One region of the Janibacter sp. CFPM2_SD2 genome, then DNA from elsewhere that is predicted to be linked to it. Evidence: riboswitches for the same ligand, from Rfam matches in the RefSeq annotation. Region 1 holds a riboswitch; each other region holds the start of a gene.
What was found. A riboswitch is a leader RNA that binds a small molecule or an ion and turns the genes downstream of it on or off. The one in region 1 is predicted to bind S-adenosylmethionine.
Positions count from the first base shown of each region.

Region 2: it holds a riboswitch for S-adenosylmethionine, as region 1 does, so the genes downstream of both, AC2W7J_RS04280 (bifunctional o-acetylhomoserine/o-acetylserine sulfhydrylase) here and AC2W7J_RS07055 (aminotransferase class V-fold PLP-dependent enzyme) in region 1, are expected to answer to the same signal.
Region 3: it holds a riboswitch for S-adenosylmethionine, as region 1 does, so the genes downstream of both, ssuE (NADPH-dependent FMN reductase) here and AC2W7J_RS07055 (aminotransferase class V-fold PLP-dependent enzyme) in region 1, are expected to answer to the same signal.

Region 1 is NZ_JBNFOF010000051.1:5,037-12,361, reverse strand. Features, by position in the region: gene AC2W7J_RS07060 (ribonuclease J) at 1-1,422, shown strand, start outside; gene AC2W7J_RS07055 (aminotransferase class V-fold PLP-dependent enzyme) at 1,572-2,789, opposite strand; SAM riboswitch class IV at 2,833-2,948, opposite strand; gene AC2W7J_RS07050 (prepilin peptidase) at 3,021-3,665, opposite strand; partial or broken gene AC2W7J_RS07045 (DNA translocase FtsK 4TM domain-containing protein) at 3,752-4,408, shown strand; partial or broken gene AC2W7J_RS07040 (DNA translocase FtsK) at 4,797-5,129, shown strand; gene AC2W7J_RS07035 (DNA translocase FtsK) at 5,133-6,326, shown strand; gene AC2W7J_RS07030 (hypothetical protein) at 6,284-6,583, shown strand; gene AC2W7J_RS07025 (TlpA family protein disulfide reductase) at 6,493-7,325, opposite strand, start outside.
Region 2 is NZ_JBNFOF010000025.1:14,928-22,252, reverse strand. Features, by position in the region: gene AC2W7J_RS04290 (hypothetical protein) at 1-687, opposite strand, end outside; gene AC2W7J_RS04285 (hypothetical protein) at 687-992, opposite strand; gene AC2W7J_RS04280 (bifunctional o-acetylhomoserine/o-acetylserine sulfhydrylase) at 1,061-2,377, opposite strand; SAM riboswitch class IV at 2,394-2,506, opposite strand; gene AC2W7J_RS04275 (hypothetical protein) at 2,540-2,926, opposite strand; gene AC2W7J_RS04270 (hypothetical protein) at 2,927-3,283, opposite strand; gene AC2W7J_RS04265 (carboxyl transferase domain-containing protein) at 3,338-3,700, shown strand; gene AC2W7J_RS04260 (carboxyl transferase domain-containing protein) at 3,703-4,812, shown strand; gene AC2W7J_RS04255 (hypothetical protein) at 4,826-5,305, opposite strand; partial or broken gene AC2W7J_RS04250 (L-serine ammonia-lyase) at 5,403-6,787, shown strand; gene AC2W7J_RS04245 (hypothetical protein) at 6,774-7,325, opposite strand, start outside.
Region 3 is NZ_JBNFOF010000070.1:6,417-13,741, reverse strand. Features, by position in the region: gene AC2W7J_RS08585 (response regulator) at 1-395, shown strand, start outside; gene AC2W7J_RS08580 (class II 3-deoxy-7-phosphoheptulonate synthase) at 460-1,812, shown strand; SAM riboswitch class IV at 2,215-2,329, shown strand; gene ssuE (NADPH-dependent FMN reductase) at 2,602-3,201, shown strand; gene AC2W7J_RS08570 (ABC transporter substrate-binding protein) at 3,201-4,244, shown strand; gene AC2W7J_RS08565 (ABC transporter ATP-binding protein) at 4,241-5,086, shown strand; gene AC2W7J_RS08560 (ABC transporter permease) at 5,087-5,962, shown strand; gene AC2W7J_RS08555 (LLM class flavin-dependent oxidoreductase) at 5,995-7,325, shown strand, end outside.

The DNA of each region.
Region 1 (7,325 bases):
CACATCGGCGCCGTGCCCTACCTGCTCAAGCACAAGCCCGACATCCCGCTCGTCGGCTCGATGCTCACCCTCGCCCTCGTCGAGGCGAAGCTCAAGGAGCACCGCATCAAGCCCTACACCCTCGGGGTGCGCGAGGGCGGGCGCGAGAGCTTCGGCGTCTTCGACTGCGAGTTCATCGCGGTCAACCACTCGATCCCCGACGCGCTCGCCGTCTTCGTGCGCACCGCGGGCGGCACCCTGCTGCACACGGGCGACTTCAAGATGGACCAGCTGCCGCTCGACCGGCGCCTGACCGACCTGCGGGCCTTCGCCCGGGTGGGCGAGGAGGGGGTCGACCTCTTCCTCACCGACTCGACCAATGCCGAGGTCCCCGGCTTCACCACCCCCGAGCGCGAGATCGGGCCGGCGATCGACACCGTCTTCCGCAAGGCCCAGCGCCGGATCATCGTCGCGTGCTTCTCCAGCCACGTGCACCGGGTCCAGCAGGTCCTCGACGCCGCCGAGCGCAACGGCCGCAAGGTCGCGATGGTCGGCCGCTCGATGGTGCGCAACATGGGGATCGCCGCCGACCTGGGCTACCTGCACGTGCCCGACGGCGTGCTCGTCGACGTCAAGAAGCTCGACAACTTCCCCGACGACGAGGTCGTGCTCATCTGCACGGGCAGCCAGGGGGAGCCGATGGCCGCCCTCTCGCGCATGGCCAACCGCGACCACCGCATCGACGTCGGTGACGGCGACACCGTCCTGCTCGCCTCGAGCCTGATCCCGGGCAACGAGAATGCCGTCTACCGGGTCATCAACGGCCTCATGCGCCTGGGCGCCGACGTCGTGCACAAGGGCAATGCCAAGGTGCACGTCTCGGGTCACGCCAGCGCCGGCGAGCTGCTCTACTGCTACAACATCGTCAAGCCGCGCAATGTCATGCCGGTCCACGGCGAGTGGCGCCACCTCGTGGCCAATGCCGACCTGGCGATCGCGACCGGTGTCGACCCCGACCACGTCGTCCTCGCCGAGGACGGGGTCGTCGTCGACCTCGTCGACGGCCGTGCCCGGATCGCCGGCGCCGTGCCCTGCGGCTACGTCTACGTCGACGGCTCGAGCGTCGGCGGGACGACCGAGGAGCTGCTCAAGGACCGCCGCATCCTGCGCGACGAGGGCTTCATCTCCGTCATGGTCGTCGTCGACTCCTCGACCGGCAAGGTCGTCGCCGGGCCGGAGATCACCGCCCGCGGCTTCGCCGAGGACGACGAGATCTTCACCCAGGTCAAGCCCAAGATCATCGCCGCGCTCGACGAGGCGGCCCGCAAGGGCACGACCGACACCCACCAGCTCCAGCAGGTCGTGCGCCGCGCCGTCGGCGGCTGGGTCGGTGGCAAGATCCGCCGCCGCCCGATGATCATCCCCGTCGTCGTCGAGGCCTGAGGCCTGCCGGTCCTCACACGCCCCCCGATTTCCGGGTCACCCGAGAAACTGCCCCTTGCAAGGGTTTCAAACCCTTGCCAAGGGGGCAGTTTCTCTTGTTGGGCCGAAGGGGGCCTGCCGGGTCCCCCCTTCGCCCCACCCGAGGAGGGTCAGAGCGAGCGCAGTGCGCCGAGGAGTCGGTCGATGTGCTCGGGCGTCGTGCCCAGGCCGGCGCTGATCCGCACGGCGGTCTCGTGCTCGGTCTCCGAGAGGAGGTCGTCGACGAGCAGGTGCGCGCAGAACTTGCCGTCGCGCACCCCGATGCCGTGGTCGTCGCCGAGGATGCGCGCGACCTCGCTGCTGTCGTGGCCGTCGACGGTGATCGTCGCGACCGGCGCGCCGTCGACGCCGCCGAAGAGGGTGTGCACACGCACGCCGGGGATCTGCTGCAGGCCGGCGAGCAGGCGGATGCGCAGGGCCTGCTCGTGGTCGATGATCGCCGCCTCGTGCTCGGTGATGAGCTCGCACGCGGTGGCCAGCGCGACGGCTCCCAGGACATTGGGGGAGCCGGCCTCGTGACGCGCCGGGCCGCAGGTCCACTCGGTCTCGTCGAGCCCGACGCGGGCGGTGGCCCCACCGCCGGCGAGGTAGGGCTGCGCCTCGTCGAGCCAGTCGCCCCGCCCGACGAGCACGCCGGCGCCGAAGGGGGCGTAGACCTTGTGCCCGGAGAAGGCGACGTAGTCGACGCCGAGCGCGTCGATGTCGACCCGGCGGTGCGGCGCGACCTGGGCCGCGTCGAGCGCGAAGCGCGCGTCGTGCTCGTGCGCCACGGCGGCGATCCGCTCGATCGGCCAGTGCTCGCCGGTGACGTTGGACGCGCCGGTCGCCACGACGAGGCGGTGCTCGGCCGGGTGGTTGCGCAGCGCCTGGTCGAGCAGGTCGAGCGCCTCGTCGTGGCTGTGCGGCACCGGCAGGCGCAGCACGTCGCCCCACGGCAGCAGCGCCGCGTGGTGCTCCGAGGCGAAGACGAAGACCTTGGTCCCGGTGGGCAGCGCCCGGGCCAGCAGGTTGAAGGAGTCGGTGGTGTTGCGGGTGAAGACGACGTGGTCGTCCTCGCGGGCGCCGACGAAGGCGGCGACGGCCTCACGGGCGGCCTCGTAGCGCGAGCTCGTGACCCGCGAGGCGAAGCCCGCGCCGCGGTGCACGGACGAGTAGGTGACGGCCGCGGCGGCGACCTCGTCGGCCACGGCGGCGAAGGCCGGGGTGGTCGCGCCGTGGTCGAGGTGGGCGTACTCGATGCTCGCGCCGTGCTCGTCGCGGTACGCCAGACCCGCGGAGACGAGCTGGGGCAGGGCAGTGGTCGTGCGGTGCAGGTCGGAGATGGTCATGACGGTGCTCCTGGTCCGTGGGGGACCCGAGGTGTCGACCGCGAGTCCGCGCTTGCCGGGCGACGGTCTGTCGCCGGCCAGGTCGTCACCCGGAGCACCCCACCGCGGAAGGAGGGTTGCCGACCAGCTAGCCGGGGCTTGTCGCTGGTACTCGTGACCTTGGCTCAGACCATAACCGACCGACCACGGCTGCTGTCGACCCTCTGCGGGGCGCGTCTCGCCCCGTGGACATCAGGCCAGCGCGACGGCGAGCACGGCCCCGGCGACGAGATAAGGGCCGAAGGCGAGGTGGGTCGAGCGCTGCGCGCGGCGGGTGACGAGCAGCCCGGCGGCCACGAGGCCGCCGATGACGAAGCCGAGCCAGACCCCCACGGCGAGCGTGCTCCAGCCCAGCCAGGCGAGCGTCGGCGCGATGGAGACCATGAGCTTGGCGTCGCCCATGCCGATCGACCTGCCGAAGAGGACGAAGGCGAGCAGCACCGTCCCACCACCCACGAGCAGCGCCGCCAGACCGGCGCGGGCGAAGGCGCCCCAGTCGCCGGTCGTGGCCGACGCGACGGTGAGCAGTACGGCCTGGACCGGCACGAGCGGCAGCGTGATCGCGTTGGGCAGGCGGTGGACGTCGGCGTCGACGGCGGCGAGGACGAGTCCGGCGAGGGCCAGGGCGAGCGGCGCGAGCAGCACCGGCCAGGTCCGGTCGACGAGCCCGCGCTCCACGACGAGGCCGACGAAGGGAGCGACTCCGGCGACCCAGAGGTGGCGGGGGAGGGGACCCCCTTCGTCCGGCCGGCGGTAGCGACCGGTGCGCAGCCAGCGCCACCCGAGCACCCCGCAGGCGGCCGCGAGGAGCACGACGAGGAGGGTCCGGGAGTCCACGGGGCGAGGCTAACCGCTGCGATCCGTGGCCCGTGGTGCGCGTGTGACGCGTGTGTCGGGGGTGGCTTTCGCCTACCCTGCGAATCATGGCCACTCGTCCGTCGACCACCTCGCGCAGCAAGGGCGCCAGCTCCCGACCCAAGGGCTCCACCCGCCCGTCGGGTCGCAAGGCACCCGCCAAGAGCAGCGCGAAGGGGAGGACCTCCTCCCGCAAGCCCGCCTCCGGCGGCGGTCTGCCGCTGCCCATCGCGGCGGTGCAGCGCACCTGGATGGGGGTCGCTCACGCGACCGGCTCCGGCGTGCGCCGGATTGGCACGAGCGCCGGCCAGATCGAGCCGGAGCACCGTCGGGACGGCTGGGGCTTCCTCGCGATCGCCCTGGCCCTCGTCGTCGCCGTGCCGGCGAGTGGGTGGGGCCTGAGCGGCCTCTTCGGCGACATCGTCCACGCGGTCGCGGCCGGCACCTTCGGTCGGGTCGCCTACGCGCTGCCCATCGTCCTGCTCCTGCTCGGCGTGCGCCTGCTGCGCTCGGCGAGCGAGCCGGCTGCCGACGCCCGGCTGGGCTTCGGCACCGTCATGCTGCTCTTCGCGGCGGCGGGCCTGACCCACATCGCCAAGGACATCCCGCAGCCGCCGGACGGCGCGGGACCGATGCGCGACGCCGGCGGCATCGTCGGCTTCCTCGCCTCCGACCCGCTGTCGACGGCGGTCACCGAGTGGCCGGCGACGATCCTGCTCGTCCTCCTCGGGCTCTTCGCCCTCCTGCTCCTCACCGGCACCCCGCTGCACGAGGTGCCGCAGCGCCTGGCCTACGTGCGCGCCGCCTTCACGGGCGAGGTGCCGAGCCACGTCACCGCGGCCGACGTCGACGCCCGCCACGACGCGCCCAAGGCGGCGGTCACCCGCGCCCGGCGCCGACGCACCATCGACCCCGAGGACGAGCAGTCCCGGCGAGCGCGACGGCGACACCGCCTACGACCAGGCCGCCGTCGTCCAGCCGGTCGGCAGGGCCGCCGCAAGAAGCCGGCGTCACCCGCCGAGGCCGAGGAGACGACCGAGACCCCGCAGGCCGAGGCCGGGCGGCCCGCGCCCCGGCGAGAAGCGCCCGACGAAGAACCCCGCCGTCGCGCCGATCGCGAGCGGCAAGACCGAGCTGCAGCCGCCGCCCACGACCCAGCTGCCGCAGCGGGTCGAGCAGCTCGCCCTCGCCGGCGACGTCACCTACACGCTGCCCGACAGCCAGTACCTCAAGCCCGGCGCGCCGCACAAGGAGCGCTCGGCGGCCAACGACAAGGTCGTCGAGTCGCTGACGGGTGTCCTCGACGAGTTCGGCATCGACGCCCAGGTCACCGGCTTCCACCGCGGCCCGACCGTCACCCGCTACGTCGTCGAGCTCGGCCCGGGCGTCAAGGTCGAGCGCGTCACGGCCCTGTCGAAGAACATCGCCTATGCCGTCGCCTCCGCCGACGTGCGCATCCTCAGCCCCATCCCCGGCAAGTCCGCCATCGGCATCGAGATCCCCAATGCCGACAAGGAGATGGTCTGCCTCGGCGACGTGCTGCGCTCCGACGTGGCCCGCAACAACGAGCACCCGATGGTCATGGGCGTCGGCAAGGACGTCGAGGGCGGCTACGTCATCGCCAACCTCGCGAAGATGCCGCACATCCTCGTCGCCGGCGCCACCGGCTCCGGCAAGTCGTCCTTCGTCAACTCGATGATCACCTCGATCCTCATGAGGGCGACGCCCGACGAGGTGCGCATGGTGCTCGTCGACCCCAAGCGAGTGGAGCTGACGGCCTACGAGGGCATCCCGCACCTCATCACGCCGATCATCACCAACGCCAAGAAGGCCGCCGAGGCCCTCCAGTGGGTCGTGCGCGAGATGGACATGCGCTACGACGACCTCGCGACCTTCGGCTACAAGCACGTCGACGACTACAACAAGGCCGTCAAGGCGGGCAAGGTCGAGCCGATCCCCGGCAGCGAGCGGGTCATCCAGCCCTATCCCTACCTCCTCGTCATCGTCGACGAGCTCGCCGACCTGATGATGGTCGCGCCCCGCGACGTCGAGGACTCGATCGTGCGCATCACCCAGCTCGCGCGCGCCGCCGGCATCCACCTCGTCCTCGCGACCCAGCGCCCGTCGGTCGACGTCGTGACCGGCCTGATCAAGGCCAACGTCCCCTCGCGCATGGCCTTCGCCACCTCGTCGCTCGCCGACTCGCGCGTCGTCCTCGACCAGCCCGGCGCGGAGAAGCTGCTCGGCCAGGGTGACGCCCTCTTCCTGCCGATGGGCAAGTCCAAGCCGATGCGAGTCCAGGGCGCCTGGGTCACCGAGTCGGAGATCGAGCACGTCGTCGGGCACGTCACCGGCCAGCTCAAGCCGACCTACCGCGAGGACGTCGCCCCCGAGACGCCCAAGAAGCAGATCGACGAGGACATCGGCGACGACCTCGACGTGCTGCTGCAGGCGACCGAGCTGGTCGTCACGACGCAGTTCGGCTCGACGTCGATGCTCCAGCGCAAGCTGCGCGTCGGCTTCGCCAAGGCGGCCGGCTCATGGACCTGCTCGAGTCGCGCGGCGTCGTCGGCCCCTCCGAGGGTTCCAAGGCGCGCGACGTGCTCATCACGCCCGAGGACCTGCCGACGACCCTCGCCCTGATGAAGGGGGAGGAGCCCCCGGCTCCCGAGGGCGACGCGCCCGCGGATGCCGAGGGGGACCACGCCGAGGGCGACACGACCCCGGTGAACCAGCCCGCCGGGCAGGTCTCCACCGACACCGACGTCATCGACCTGCGCGAGGGCTCACCGGCCGCGTCGCAGGACCGCTACGCGGAGGACCCGATCGGCACCGAGGTCGTCGAGGAGTGGACCGAGGACGACGACGAGGACGCCTGGTCGCTCACCGACCGTCGGTGACGCCCACCTCGGCCTCGTCGGTGACGCCCTCCGGCGCCGCCACCACACCCGCCTCGACGAGCTCGGCGCGCACGTCGTCGTAGAACTCCTGCACGGCGGCCGTGCCCTCGACCGGGCCGGCCGGCGAGCATGCCGTCGGCCCCTAGGAGGACCGCGCCGGGCGTCCCGACACGGAAGATGCGGGACGTGATGGCCGACGGGTCCTGCAGCACCCGGCCGGCGAGCGTCGGCTCGGCCGCGACGACGTCCTCGAGCGCGGTGTAGACGACCGCCCGCACCCGCACCGGCCCGAGCCCCTCGTCCCACGCCTCGACCTCGTCGATGACCGGTCGGCACGAGCCGCACGTGGGGGAGACGAAGAGCAGGAGCACCGCGCCGCCCGCGGTGAGCTCGTGCATCGTCGTCTCGTGGCCCGACTCCTCGACGAGGGTGGCGAAGGGGATGGGCTGACGGGCGTAGTCCGCGTCCTCGTCGTCCTGCGCGCCGGCCACCTCGCCGGTGCCGATGACGCCGGAGGAGGTCACCCCCTTCGTCCCACCGAAGGTGACTACGACGACCGCGACGGTGAGCACGACCAGGCCCAGCCAGACCCAGGTCTGCGCCGAGGCGCCGAGCAGGCGGGCCGCGACCGAGGCATCGGCCGTCGCCGACCACACCCCGAGGGCGGCGACGACGACGAGCAGCACATTGCGCAGCGCGGTCCGGCGGGTCACCTCGCCCAGCCCGAGCCGACCGAAGCAGC
Region 2 (7,325 bases), on a different contig from region 1:
GTAGCTCCCCTCGCCGTAGACCGCGCGGCGGCCGAGCTTGCCGATGGGATCGCCTGCGGTCATGATCGCCGCCGGCTTGCCCCACGGGGTGACGTCGACGACCGGGTTGTTGAAGAGGCTGCTCGTCCCCGTCCGGCTGGCCATCTCGAAGCTGTTGTAGGTCCGGGGGTCGGACAAGGCTGTTCCGACCGAGCCCAGCCGCCCGGCCGTCGCCCGCTCGTCGGCCACTGCGGCGTCGGCCACCCGCCGGTACCCTCGCTTGTTCATCTCCCGCGAGTTGCTCGCCGCGCGGTACTCCCGGTCGACCGTCGCGTACTCGGGGTCCTCCGGGGTCATCGTCTCGAGCCTCGCCCGCCGGTCCTCGCTGGTCCTGTCGTTGGCGTCGTAACGAGCGCGCAGCCGCGCGAGCTCGGCCTGGCTCTTCTCGAGCCGGTCGGCATAGGGCCGGATGATCTGCTCGGTGTCGCTGAGCCGGTTGGCGATCGCGACGAGGTCCTGCGGGGTCGTCCCGACCTCCTGCTCGAAGAGAGTGCCGGAGCACGACTCCCAGACTCCCTTCGTCGAGACCATGCGGAGCATCTCGGCGACGGTGTGGATGTTGGCGGCGACCGTCTTCAGCTCGTCCGCCTCCGCCCGGATCATCTCCGGGTCGCCCTCCTCGATCGTCCCTGTCTCGTCCAACGCCATCAGAGGACTCCCTGGTGCCGCCGGTCGAGGAGGTCCTCGGTCTTCACGTACCAACCCCCGGCATCCTTGGCGAGACGGCCGAGCTCGCGCAGCTGCTTGCCCACCCGGATCCGCTCCCGCTCGAAGTCGCCGATCGCGCCCTCGTACGCATCGGTGCCGTACCAGCTCGGGAAGCCGAAGGTCTCGACCGCCTCGTTGTTCGCCTTCGCCGCCTTCTCCTCCAGGAAGTCGGCGATGGCCTTCAGCTGTCGGCCGAGCCCGTCGATGCCCTCGCTGTCGATGGAGATGCGCTGCTGTCCGTCCATGCCCCCACGCTAGGAAAGAACGCCGAAGGGCCCGTGGAATTATCCACAGGCCCCTCGGACGAGCTCGATCACTTCGCCGCGGCGAAGCCCTCCTCGAGGTCGGCGATGATGTCGTCGATGCCCTCGAGGCCGACCGCCAGGCGCACGAGGCCGGGGGTGACGCCGGCGGCGAGCCGGTCCTCCTCCGGACCCTGCGAGTGGGTCGTCGACGCGGGGTGGATCACGAGGGAGCGCACGTCACCGATGTTGGCGAGGTGGCTGTGCAGCGTGAGCCCCTCGACGAACTTCTTGCCCGCCTCGAAGCCGCCGGCGATCTCGAAGGAGATGACGGCACCGGCCCCCTTCGGCGTGTAGCGCTGCGCCTGCTCGAAGCTCGCGGAGCCCTCGAGGGAGGCCCAGTTCACCGACTCGACCTGGCCGTGGCCGGAGAGGAAGTCGACGACCTTGCGGGTGTTGTCGAGGTGGCGCTCGATGCGCAGGCTGAGCGTCTCGATGCCCTGCCCGATGAGGAAGGCGTTGAAGGGCGAGATCGCCGGACCGATGTCGCGCAGCAGCTGCACGCGCGCCTTGAGGATGAAGGAGAGGTTGGCCCCCAGGGCGCCGTTGACACCGAGGTCGGGCCCGAAGCGCAGCCCGTGGTAGCTCGGGTCGGGCTGGTTGTAGTTGGGGAACTTCTCCGCGTCGGCGGCGTAGTCGAAGTTGCCGGAGTCGACGATGACGCCGGCGATCGCGGTGCCGTGGCCACCGAGGTACTTCGTCGCCGAGTGCACGACGACGTCGGCGCCGTGCTCGATGGGCCGCAGGACGTAGGGCGTGGCGATCGTGTTGTCGACGACGAGCGGGACCCCCGCCTCGTGGGCGACCTCGGCGATGCCGGCGATGTCGAGGACGACCGGCTTGGGGTTGCCGATCGTCTCGCCGAAGAAGACCTTGGTGTTGGGCTTGACCGCCGCGCGCCACTGCTCGAGGTCGCTCGGGTCCTCGACGAGGGTCGTCTCGATGCCGAACTTCGCGAGGGTGAACTTCAGCAGGTTGACCGTGCCGCCGTAGAGCGCGGCGCTGGCAACGATGTGGTCACCGGCCTCGGCGATGTTGACCAGGGCCAGGTGCGTCGCGGACATCCCCGATGCGGTGAGCAGGGCCCCGACGCCGCCCTCGAGCGCAGCGATCTTCTGCTCCACCGCGTCCTGGGTGGGGTTCATGATCCGCGTGTAGATGTTGCCGAACTCCTTGAGCGCGAAGAGGTTCGCCGCGTGCTCGGTGTCCTTGAAGGCGTAGGAGGTCGTCGCGTGGATCGGCAGCGCCCGCGAGCCCGTCGTGGGGTCGGGTGCCTGGCCGGCGTGGATCTGACGGGTGTCGAAGCTCCAGGTGGAGGGATCGGTCATGGTGGTGCTCCTGTGCTGTGCGCGCTTGACCGCGACGGTCGTCGCGGACCAGGTCGTCTCCCGGGGCACCCCACCGCGGAGGAGGGTTGCCGGCCAGCGAGCCGGGGCTTCGCGCTGGCGCTCAAGACCTGTCGCAAGACTAGGAGATGCTCGCGTCGCCGATCAGGCGCGTCTCACACGGTGGATCCACCACAGGCCGACGAAGGGGAGGACGAGCGGCAGGTAGCCGTAGCCGGACCCGTAGTGGGACCAGACGGTCTTGTCCGGGAAGAGCTCCGGACGCACGAAGGACAGGGTGCCGACCGCGAGCACGCCGACCGCCTCGACGGTGATCGCCCCGGTCGCCACCCGGGCGCCGGAGGGACCCCCCTTCGCCAGGGCCACGGTCGCGACGACGTAGATGACGGCCGCGACGGCCGAGAGCACGTAGGCCAGCGGCGCGCGGTCGAAGTACTGGGTGATCTGCAGGACCGAGCGGCCGGTCGCGGCGAGCGCGAGGACGGCGTAGACCGCGACGACGACCCGGCCGGGCCCGGTGCCCGTGCGCACTCAGGCCGGGCCATGGGTCTGCCAGATCTGGAGGATGCGGTAGGCCATGACCCCGACGGTGAAGGCGCCGGCGAGGACGACGCCCATGGCCCAGCGGGTCTTCTCCTTGAGCGCGATGAAGACGACGATCGGCGGCAGGATCGGCAGCGTGAGGGCGTAGGCGAGCATCGTCGCCCCCTCGCCCTGGCCCGACACCTTGCCCATCGCGATCGCGGAGACGACGACGAGCACGAGCAGGGCGAGCTCGAGGACCGCGGTGACGATCAGCATGAGGTCGTCGACGAGGCGGTCGAGGACGAGGTAGGCCAGGGACTGCAGTCCGAGCACGCCGACCGCGACGATGACGACAGTGGTCAAGGGCACAAGCACCGGGCAAGGGTACCCAGCGCGGGGCCTGCGACCATCACTGCCATGAGTGACCCGCGTCCCGGTGCCCAGCAGCTCATCGCCTCCGTCGTCGACGCCGACAGCTTCGTCTCGTGGGACGAGCCGATCGACGTCAGCGGCCTCTCCCCCGACTACCGCGCCGCGGTCGACAAGGCCGCCGAGCGGGCCGGGACCGACGAGTCCGTGCTCACCGGTCGGGCGAGCATCCGCGGTCACGAGGTGGCACTCATCGTCGGCGAGTTCCGCTTCCTCGGTGGCTCCATCGGGCGGGCCGCGGCCGCGCGGATCGTCGCGGCGATCCGCCGGGCGACGTCGGAGCGTCTGCCCCTCGTCGCGCACCGCGAGCGGCGGCACCCGCATGCAGGAGGGCACCCCCGGCCTTCGTGACGATGGTCGACATCTCGGCGGCCGTCGTCGCGCACAAGGCTGCCGGTCTGCCCTACCTCGTCTACCTGCGTCATCCCACGACCGGCGGCGTCTTCGCCTCGTGGGGGTCCCTGGGCCACATGACGATCGCCGAGCCCGACGCGCTCATCGGCTTCCTCGGCCCGGTCGTCTACGAGACGGTCAACGGCGTGCCCTTCCCCGACGGGGTGCAGGTCGCCGAGAACCTCGTCGACAAGGGCATCGTCGATGCCGTCGTCCCCGTCGAGGGTCTCGCGGACATCGCCGCTCGCGCGCTCACCCTGCTCTCGGCGAGCACGACCCGGACCGCAGACCCGGCCGACCACCCGGCGTGGCCGATCGCCCCCTTCGTCTCCCGTCCGGAGCCCACCGACGAGGAGGTCGCCCGCGTCTGGCAGTCCATCGAGACGACGCGTCGTGCGGACCGACCCGGGGTGCGCGAGCTGCTGCGGCACGCCGCCGACGACGTCATCCCGCTCAACGGCACCGGCTACGGCGAGTCGGACAAGGGCGTCATGCTCGCGCTGGCGTCCTTCACCGGGCGGGCCTGCGTGCTCGTCGGTCAGGACCGGCGCTACCAGGCCGCCCAGTCGATGGGGCCGGCCGCGCTGCGCGAGGCGCGACGCGGCATGCGGATGGCGACCGAGCTCGGGCTGCCGCTCGTGACGATCATCGACACCCCCGGCGCCGACCTGTCGCCCCGTGCCGAGGAGGGCGCCCTCGCGGGCGAGATCGCCCGCTCGATCTCCGACATGACGGCCCTGACCGTGCCGAGCGTCTCCGTGCTCCTCGGCGAGGGCACCGGCGGCGGCGCCCTCGCGCTGCTGCCGGCGCAGCGGATCATCGCCGCGGGTCACGCCTGGCTCTCGCCACTGCCCCCGGAGGGTGCGAGCGCGATCGTCTACAAGGACACCGAGCACGCCGCGCTGCTCGCCGCCCGGCAGCGGGTCGGCGCCACGCAGATGCACGAGGACGGCACGGTCGACGTCATCGTCCCGGAGGAGCCGGCCGCGCACGAGGACCCCGAGGGCTTCGCCGCCGCGATCGCCGCCGCCATCGCGGCCGAGGTCGAGGGGCTGCTGCACGAGGGGTGACCCCGGCCGGTCGCTACCCGGCGATCGCGAGGCCCGGCCACGCGGGCATCTCGACGACCCCGTGCACCGACGCGAGATAGGTGCCGAGCAGGGGCACCCGGTGCTCGCGGCAGGCGGCGATCGCCGCCTCGTGCCACCCCCTCGCCACGTCGTCGGGCGTGTAGCCCCGGGGACGACCGACGGCGACGACGATGCCGCCGAGGCGGTCGGCGAATCCGCTGAGGAAGACGTCGAAGGGGCGGCGTCGCTCGTGCGGCGGGACCCCCTCGACGTCGTTGATCGTCACCGGCTGCACGAGTCGGTGTTCCCGGCTGCACAGCAGGATGCTCAGGCACCCCTCCGCACGGTCGGCCTCACGCACGACGAGGTCGACGACGTCGGCCGTCAGGGTGGGGTCGGTCAAGGGGCGCATGGGCCAGTCGGCCGGCAGGTCGTCGTAGGTCATGCCCTTCATCATGGCCACGTCACGACGGGCCGCCGCGAGCTTTTCCACAGGCACCCGCCGAGCATCGCGGCGCGGGTAGTGTGACGACCGGCACGCCGGCCCACACCCCGTCGGCGGCACCACCACGACCTCCGGGAGACCCCCAGTGGCACTCAGTGTCTTCGACCTCTTCTCCGTCGGCATCGGCCCGTCGAGCTCGCACACCGTCGGCCCGATGCGTGCCGCCGTGATGTTCGTCGAGGGGCTGCGCGACGAGGGCCTGCTGCCGCAGGTGCGGCGGGTGCGGGCCGAGCTCTTCGGCTCCCTCGGCGCCACCGGTCACGGCCACGGGTCCAACACCGCGGTGCTGCTCGGGCTCACCGGCGAGCGTCCCGAGCTGTGCGACCCGCGCACGGTGACGGGCCGGCTCGAGCAGATCCGGTCCAGCCGTCGGGTGAGCCTGCTCGGCGAGCACGAGATCGACTTCGTCGAGGACGACGACCTGGTCCTCCACCGACGCAAGTCCCTGCCCCTGCACCCCAACGGCATGACCTTCACCGCCTGGGGCGAGGAGAGCGGCGAGGGCGCCACTCCCCTGTCGAGCCACACCTACTACTCCGTGGGCGGTGGCTTCGTCGTCGGCGAGGACGCCTCCGGTCGACCCGGATCGTCGCCGACACGACGCCGGTCAAGCGCCCCTTCACCACCGGCGACCAACTGCTCGCGATCTGTGCCGAGACGGGTCTGTCCATCTCGCAGGTCATGCTCGACAACGAGCTGTCGTGGCGTACCGAGGCGGAGGTGCGCAGCGAGCTGCTGCACATCTGGTCGGTGATGCGCGAGTGCATCGACAACGGCCTGCGGACCGAAGGGGTCCTGCCCGGCGGTCTCAAGGTGCGCCGGCGCGCTCCCCAGCTCCACCAGCGGCTGCGCACCGAGGGCCGCAGCGACGACCCCCTTCGTGGCATGGACTGGCTGTGCCTCTACGCCCTGGCGGTCAACGAGGAAAATGCCGCGGGCGGTCGCGTCGTCACGGCGCCGACCAACGGCGCTGCCGGGATCATCCCGGCCGTGCTGCGCTACTACACCGACTTCGTGCCGGGCGCGGACGACGACGGCATCTGCCGCTTCCTGCTCACGGCTGCCGCGATCGGCGTGATCTACAAGGAAAATGCCTCGATCTCCGGCGCCGAGGTCGGCTGCCAGGGAGAGGTCGGGTCGGCGTGCTCAATGGCTGCCGGAGCGATGGCCGCCGTCCTCGGCGGCTCCCCCGCCCAGGTCGAAAATGCTGCGGAGATCGGCATGGAGCACAACCTCGGCCTCACCTGCGACCCCGTCGGCGGGCTCGTGCAGATCCCCTGCATCGAGCGCAATGCCGTGGCCTCGGTCAAGGCGATCACCGCCGCCCGGACCGCGCTGCGCGGCGACGGCTCGCACGTCGTCTCGCTCGACAAGGTCGTCAAGACGATGCGCGAGACCGGTCGCGACATGAAGGTCAAGTACAAGGAGACGGCACGCGGCGGGCTCGCCGTCAACGTCATCGAGTGCTGATCTCCCACTCACCACCGGGGCTGAAGATCACGAGATATCTCGTGCCGGTGGGAGGGGTCGTCGACTCCTCGTGGTCGTCGTCGACGGTGAGCACCCTGTCGATGACTCGGCCGTCGGCGTCCAGGGCCTGCAGGTAGAAGGACCTGGACGGGGCCTCGCTGACCTGGGAGTAGGTCAGGTCCAGCCGGTCGCCGTCCGAGCCCTCCCAGGCGAAGACCGCCGGACCACGCCCTCGCTCGACCGCCCCGGCCGCGGGCGCCCGGTCCAGCGGTGCGAAACGGACGGTCCAGTCCCCCTTCGCCTCCACCTCGATGCGCTCGGTGGGCGCGCCATGGGCGTTGACGTTGCAGAGGACGGTGCCGGACCGGCCCGTCGAGCTGTCGAGGATCGCCTCGGTCTCCAGCCCGTCGGCGTCGACCCCGGTGAGCGACAGGGGGTCGAAGGGGAGGCCGCGCTGGGTGTAGGTGATCAGGGCCGGTTCCTCGCCGGCCACGTCGGGCACGTCGACGGTCCCTCCGCCCCGGGTGCCCGAGGAGAC
Region 3 (7,325 bases), on a different contig from region 1:
CGGTCAAGGCCGGCGCGAGCGGCTATCTCGTCAAGTCCGCCTCGCCGCAGGAGATCCGCGACGCGGTCACGGCGACCGGGGCGGGGGACGCAGTCTTCACCCCGGGCCTCGCGGGTCTGGTGCTCGGCGAGTTCCGCGAGATGCGCACCCGCGCCCGCAGCGCGCCCGAGCCGGAGGCGAGCAGCTCGCCGGTGCCCGAGCTCACCGAGCGCGAGACCGAGATCCTGCGCTACGTCGCGATGGGCATGACGGCCAAGGAGATCGCGGCCGACCTCGTCATCTCGCACCGGACGGTGCAGAACCACGTGCAGAACATCCTCGGCAAGCTCCACCTGCACAACCGCGTGGAGCTGACCCGCTTCGCGATCAGCCGGGGTCTCGACCAGCCGGAGTGACCTCCCTTCGTCCTGCAGGTGGACGGGTCGCCGGTGCGGTGGCGGCTCGACCTATCCTTGGGTGGTGACCACCGCAGTGCCCACCTCCACGTCCGCCGCTGACGCCATCGCCAGCGACCTGCCCGCTGCCCAGCAGCCGAGCTGGCCCGACCGGGGCGCTCTCGACGACGTCGTGGCGACCCTCGGGAGCTATCCTCCGCTCGTCTTCGCGGGGGAGTGCGACGACCTGCGCGACCGGGTGGCCAAGGCCGCGGTCGGTGAGGCCTTCGTGCTCCAGGGCGGCGACTGCGCCGAGACCTTCGTCCACGCGACCGCCGACAACATCCGCGACCGGATCAAGACGATCCTGCAGATGGCCGCCGTGCTCACCTACGGCGCCGGCATGCCGGTCGTCAAGATGGGCCGCATGGCGGGGCAGTTCGCCAAGCCGCGGAGCAAGGACACCGAGACCCGCGACGGCGTGACCCTGCCCGCCTACCGCGGCGACATGGTCAACGACTTCGCCTTCACGCCCGAGTCCCGCGAGCCCGACCCCGAGCGGCTGCTGCGCGGCTACCACACGAGCGCCGCGACGCTGAACCTCGTGCGGGCCTTCACGCAGGGCGGCTTCGCCGACCTGCGGCGCGTCCACGACTGGAACGTCGGCTTCGTCTCCAACGCCGCCAACCGGCGCTACGAGGGCCTGGCCCGCGAGATCGACAAGGCCATGCGCTTCATGGCCGCGTGCGACGTCGACTTCGACGCGATGAAGACGACCGAGTTCTGGTCGGCGCACGAGGCGCTGCTCCTGGACTACGAGCGCCCGATGACCCGCGTCGACTCGCGCACCGGCGACCTCTACGACACCTCGGGGCACTTCCTGTGGATCGGCGAGCGCACCCGGCAGATCGACCACGCGCACCTCGACTTCGTCAGCCGGATCCGCAACCCCATCGGGATGAAGGTCTCCGACAAGGCCGACCCGGACGAGCTGCTGCGCATCATCGACCTGCTCGACCCGCACCGCGAACCCGGCCGCCTGACCTTCATCACCCGGATGGGGGCGGGCAAGATCCGCGAGGCGATGCCGCGCATCGTCGAGCGGGTGCGTGACTCCGGCGCGATGGTCACCTGGATCTGCGACCCGATGCACGGCAACACCTTCGAGTCGGCGTCGGGCTTCAAGACGCGCGACTTCGAGGACGTCGTCGACGAGGTGCGCGGCTTCTTCGAGGTGCACCGCGCGCTCGGCACCGTCCCCGGTGGCCTGCACGTCGAGCTCACCGGCAACGACGTCACCGAGTGCCTCGGCGGCGCCGAGCGCATCCTCGACGAGGACCTCAACAAGCGCTACGAGAGCGTCTGCGACCCGCGGCTGAACCACCAGCAGAGCCTGGAGCTGGCCTTCCTCACCGCGGAGATGCTCAGCGAGGGCTGAGCCCTCTCGTTCGTCCTGCCGAAGACCGGGTCGCCCGTCGAAGGGTGGGGTCGACGCTGGGGAAAAGTCCGGACCGCCTGGTCTGCCTCTCACGGGGCGCAGGCAGTCCGGACTTTTTTTCCTTGATTCGCGTCGACCCCACCCTTCGTCGTGCTGGCGGCGGCGCCCCCCTTCGTCGTGCTGATGGTTGTGTGTTGAACCGGGAGTTCAGCGAGCCGGCGGCGCTCACCGGGCGCTTCCGGCACCCGGCGCTACCGGTTGACCACACAACCCAACCCGGGCGGGCTCTCCCCTTCGTCGTGGGCGGTCTCGTTGCGGGGCAAGGGGATCGGTGTCCCGGATGGCGAGACGCCCATCTCCTTCTCTTGCAGTAGGAGATGGATCTGCGTAGGTTCTTCATCAGGTCACGAGTTCCAGCGTCAAGCCCCGGCTTGCTGGGCGGCAACCCTCCACTCGCGGTGGGGTGCTCCGGGTGAGGACCTGGCTCCGGCCGTCGCGGCCGGAGCAAGCGCGAGGCACTCACCGGCCTCATGACAGGACGGACTCCCCATGAGCACCACCGCCCCGACCGCACCGCGGTCGCTGCGTCCGGCGCTGCGGCGCCACGTCGACCTCCTGCGGGTCGACAGCGCCCTCTGTCGCTGACCGGAACCCGCATTGCCCAACGGCAATGCGAACCCCTGGCCGACCTCAGGGCTCTCACGCCCACTCCCACTCCCACCACGGTGACGACCTCCCTTCGTCAGCCGTCGATCCGTCGTACCCACCTGCCCATCGAAAGGCATCCTCATGGCTGTCATCGCCACGATCTCCAGCTCACCCTCGACCACCTCCCGCACCGAAGCCGTGCTCGGCGACCTCGCCCAGCGGGTCCAGCGCGCCGGGCACGTCGTGCACCCCATCGTCCTGCGAGACCTGCCCGCAGAGCCGCTGCTGCGGGCCGACGCCGAGCACGACGACATCGCCCGGGCCGCCTGCGCCCTGCAGCGGGCCGACGCCGTGATCGTCTCGACCCCGGTCTACAAGGCGGCCTACAGCGGACTGCTCAAGGCCTTCCTCGACCTCCTGCCGCAGACCGGGCTCAAGGACAAGGTGGTCCTGCCGATCGCCACCGGCGGCAGTCCCGCGCACGTCCTCGCGGTGGACTACGCCCTGCGGCCGGTCCTGGCGAGCCTGGCGCCGAGTGCGATCACGCCGGGGTGGTTCGTCCTGGCCTCCGAGGTCACCCGGTACGACGACGGCGAGGTGAGCATCGCCGACTCCGCGGCGGGTCCGCTCGCCGAGGTCACCCGCGTCTTCCTCGATGCCGTCGCCGGCCGCTCGCTCGTCGCGGCCGCTGATGCGGCGCACCGCGGTGAGCTCTTCGCGCACTCGGTGGCGGTGGCCTGATGAGCCCGCTCACCTCCCGCCGCACCGTCCTGCTCGGCCTCGCCGGTATCGCCACGACCTCCACCCTCGCCGGCTGCGCCCTGCCGTCGAGCGATGCCGCCGGCACCGCGCCCGGGGGCAAGGTCACCTTCCGCTACCAGGGCAGCGCCAACAACGTCACCTTCCCCGAGCTCGCCGACGACCTCGGCTACTTCAGCAAGGTCACCCTCGAGTACGTCGGCGCCACGGTGAGCGGTCCGCAGGACATCCAGTCCGTCGCGACCGGCCAGACCGACGTGGGTGGCGCCTTCTCCGGGGCCGTCGTCAAGCTCGCCGGGGCCGGCTCGCCGATCACCGCGGTCATCAACTACTACGGCTCGGACGAGACCTCCTACCAGGGTCTCTACGTGCGCAAGGACAGCAGGATCCGTGGGCCGAAGGACCTCGTCGGCGCGAAGATCGCCGTCAACACCCTGGGTGCCCACGCCGAGGCCTTCGTCGAGACCTGGCTGACGAAGGCGGGGCTGAGCGCCGCCGAGATCGAGCAGGTGCAGCTCGTCGTCCTGCCGCCCAACGACACCGAGGAGGCGATCCGCCGCAAGCAGGTCGATGTCGGCGCCCTGGGCGGGATCCTGCAGGACCGGGCCAAGGCCCAGGACGACATCCGCGAGCTGATCCGCGACGTCGACGTCCTCGGACGCGAGCTCAACGGCGGTCAGTACGTCCTGCGCGACGACTTCATCGCCGAGCACCCGGACGCGGTCCGCGACTTCACGACGGGTGTCGCCAAGGCCATCGAGTGGGCCCGCCGGACACCGCGTGCGCAGGTCATCGCCCGCTTCGAGCGGATCATCGAGGGCCGCGACCGCAACGAGACGACGGACAACGTCCGCTTCTGGAAGAGCACCGGCGTCCCGGCGAAGGGGGGAGTCGTCACCGACCGTGATTTCACCCAGTGGGCCGCCTGGCTCGAGAGCACCGGGATCGTCGACCGGGCCGACCTCGACCCCTCGAGCCTCTACACCAACGAGTACAACGACCTCGCGAAGGGGGAGCAGAAGTGACCTCGAGCATCGAGCTGCACCACGTCACCAAGGAGTTCGTCGTCCGCCCGACGAAGGACCAGCCCCGCGCGAGCGTGCTGCGGGCCCTGGAGGACATCAGCCTCACCGTCCCGGCGGGGGAGTTCCTCACCCTCGTCGGCCCGAGCGGGTCCGGCAAGACGACCCTGCTCGACCTCCTCGGCGGGCTGAGCACCCCGACGAGCGGCCAGGTCCTCGTCGACGGCGAGGCCGTCACCGGACCCGGTCTAAACCGCGGGATCGTCTTCCAGCAGTACGCCCTCTTCCCCTGGCGCACGGCGCTGGCCAATGTCGCCTTCGGCCTCGAGCAGCTGCCGCTCAGCCGCCGGGAGCGCACCGAGCGAGCCCGTCACTACCTGGCGCTCGTCGGCCTCGAGGGCTTCGAGGAGCGGCTGCCGCACGAGCTCTCGGGCGGCATGAAGCAGCGGGTGGCGATCGCCCGCAGCCTCGCCTACGAGCCGGGGATCCTCCTCATGGACGAGCCCTTCGCCGCGCTCGACGCCCAGACCCGCGAGCAGCTCCAGGACGAGCTGCTGCGCATCTGGCGCACGACCGGGACGACGGCCGTCTTCATCACCCACGGCATCGAGGAGGCGGTCTACCTCGGCCAGCGCGTCGCGGTCCTCTCCTCGCGGCCCGGACGCCTCAAGGCGGTCGTCGACGTCGACCTCGGCGACCGCGAGGGCGCGACGGACCTGCGCTCCGACCCCGACTTCGTCTCCTACCGGCACCAGGTCTGGAGCCTGCTGCACGACGAGGTCGAGCGCGCCCGCCGCGCCGGCCACTCCAAGATCCAGCCCGACGGCACCGAGAAGGCGGCCTGAATGAGCACCGCGACCCTGTCCCAGCCCACCACGGCACCGGCGGAGGCGCCCCCTTCGTCCACCGTGACCGTCCCCGAGGTGCCGAGCCGCACCCAGCGGGTGGTCTCGGCCCTGCGCACCGGAGTGCGCCGCTCGGCGGCCGTCGTGCTCTTCCTCCTGCTGTGGGAGTTCGGCACGCAGTACCTGCTCGAGCCGACCCGCAAGGTCTTCCTGCCGCCGCTGCACGTCGTGCTCGGCGCGCTGTGGGACCTCGTGCGCACCGGTCAGCTGCAGGAGCACCTGCAGGCGAGCCTCACCCGATCGGTCGTCGGCTTCGGCCTGGCCGTCGTCGCCGGGGTCGTCCTCGGCATCGCCGTCGCCTGGTACGACGGGTTGCGCGAGGTGCTGACGCCGCTGCTCGAGCTCTTCCGCAACACCGCGGCCCTGGCCCTGCTGCCGGTCTTCACGCTGCTCCTGGGCATCGGTGAGCTGAGCAAGGTGTCGATCGTCGCCTTCGCGGCCTTCTTCCCCGTGCTGCTCAACACCGTTGCCGGTGTGCGCACCGTCGACCCGCTGCTCGTGCGGGCCGCGCGGACCCTCGGGCTGTCCAACCTGCAGCTCTTCGTCAAGGTCGTGCTCCCGTCGGCCGTGCCGACGATCTTCACCGGCATCCGGATGGCCGGCACCGCCTCGATCCTCGTGCTCATCGCCGCGGAGATGGTCGGTGCCAAGGCCGGCCTGGGCTACCTCATCGTCAACGCCCAGAGCAGCTTCCAGATCCCGCAGATGTACGCCGGGATCCTCACCGTCTCGGTCTTCGGCCTCGTCGTCAACATCGCGCTCGTGCGCCTGGAGCGTCACTTCTCGGCCTGGCGCACCACGCCCACCGGCAGCTGAACCCCCTTCGCCTGCAAAGGAATCCACTCACCATGACCACGCAACGCCAGCTCCACCTCAATGCCTTCATCATGCCCAACGGCCACCACGAGGCCGCCTGGCGGCATCCCTCGACCGACCCCGTGCGGGCGCGAACCCTGAAGCACTACGTCGACATCGCGCGCACCGCCGAGCGCGGTCGCCTCGACTCGGTCTTCCTCGCCGACGTCGTCGGCCTTCCCGACAACGTGCGGCACAACTCGCACTCGGGCTTCGAGCCGCTGACCCTGCTCTCCGCGCTCGCCGCGAGCACCGAGCACGTCGGGCTCATCGCGACGGCCTCGACGACCTACAACCACCCCTACACGCTGGCGCGGGCCTTCGCCTCGCTCGACCACCTGAGCGGCGGGCGTGCCGGGTGGAACATCGTCACCTCGGGCTCGACGGTCGAGGCGGGCAACTTCGGCATCGAGCGTCCCGACCACGACCGGCGCTACGCGCGGGCCGAGGAGTTCGTCCAGGTCGTCGCCGCGCTCTGGGACAGCTTCGGCGACGGCGCGATCGTCGCTGATGCGGCGGGCGGGACCTATGCCGACACCGACCGGATCTCGCCGATCGACCACCACGGCGAGTTCTTCGACGTGGCCGGCCCGCTCAACGTGCCGCGACCGGTCCAGGGCTACCCGCTGCTCGTCCAGGCCGGGTCGTCCGAGGCGGGCAAGGCCTATGCCGCGCAGTACGCCGAGGCGGTCTTCACCGCCCAGCAGACCCTGCAGGACGGCATCGACTTCTCCGACGACCTCAAGCGTCGACTGGCGCAGCACGGCCGGTCCCGCGACGAGCTGCTCGTGCTGCCCGGCATCAGCCCGATCATCGGGTCGACGCAGGAGGAGGCGCAGCGGCTCGAGGCCGAGATCAACGCCGGCATCGTCCCGGCCTACGGCCTGGCCCAGCTGAGCGCGATGCTCGACACCGAGCTGACCGAGGAGCACCTCGACGCGCCGCTGCCGCACGTCGAGCGCATCACCCAGGGCAACCAGAGCCGCTTCACCCTCGTCACCGAGATCGCCCGTCGCGAGGACCTGACGGTGCGCCAGCTCATCGAGCGACTCGCCGGCGGGCGGGGGCACCGCGTGCTCGCCGGCACGCCCGAGCAGATCGCCGACGACCTCGAGACGTGGTTCACCCAGGGGGCGGCCGACGGCTTCAACATCATGCCGCCGACCTACCCCCAGGGCCTCGAGGTCTTCGTCGACACCGTCGTGCCGATCCTGCAGGAGCGGGGCCTCTTCCGCCGCGAGTACACGGGCACGACCCTGCGCGAGCACTACGGTCTCGCCCGCCCGGCGGCCGGCCACATCAGCAGCACCCACCCCACCAGCAC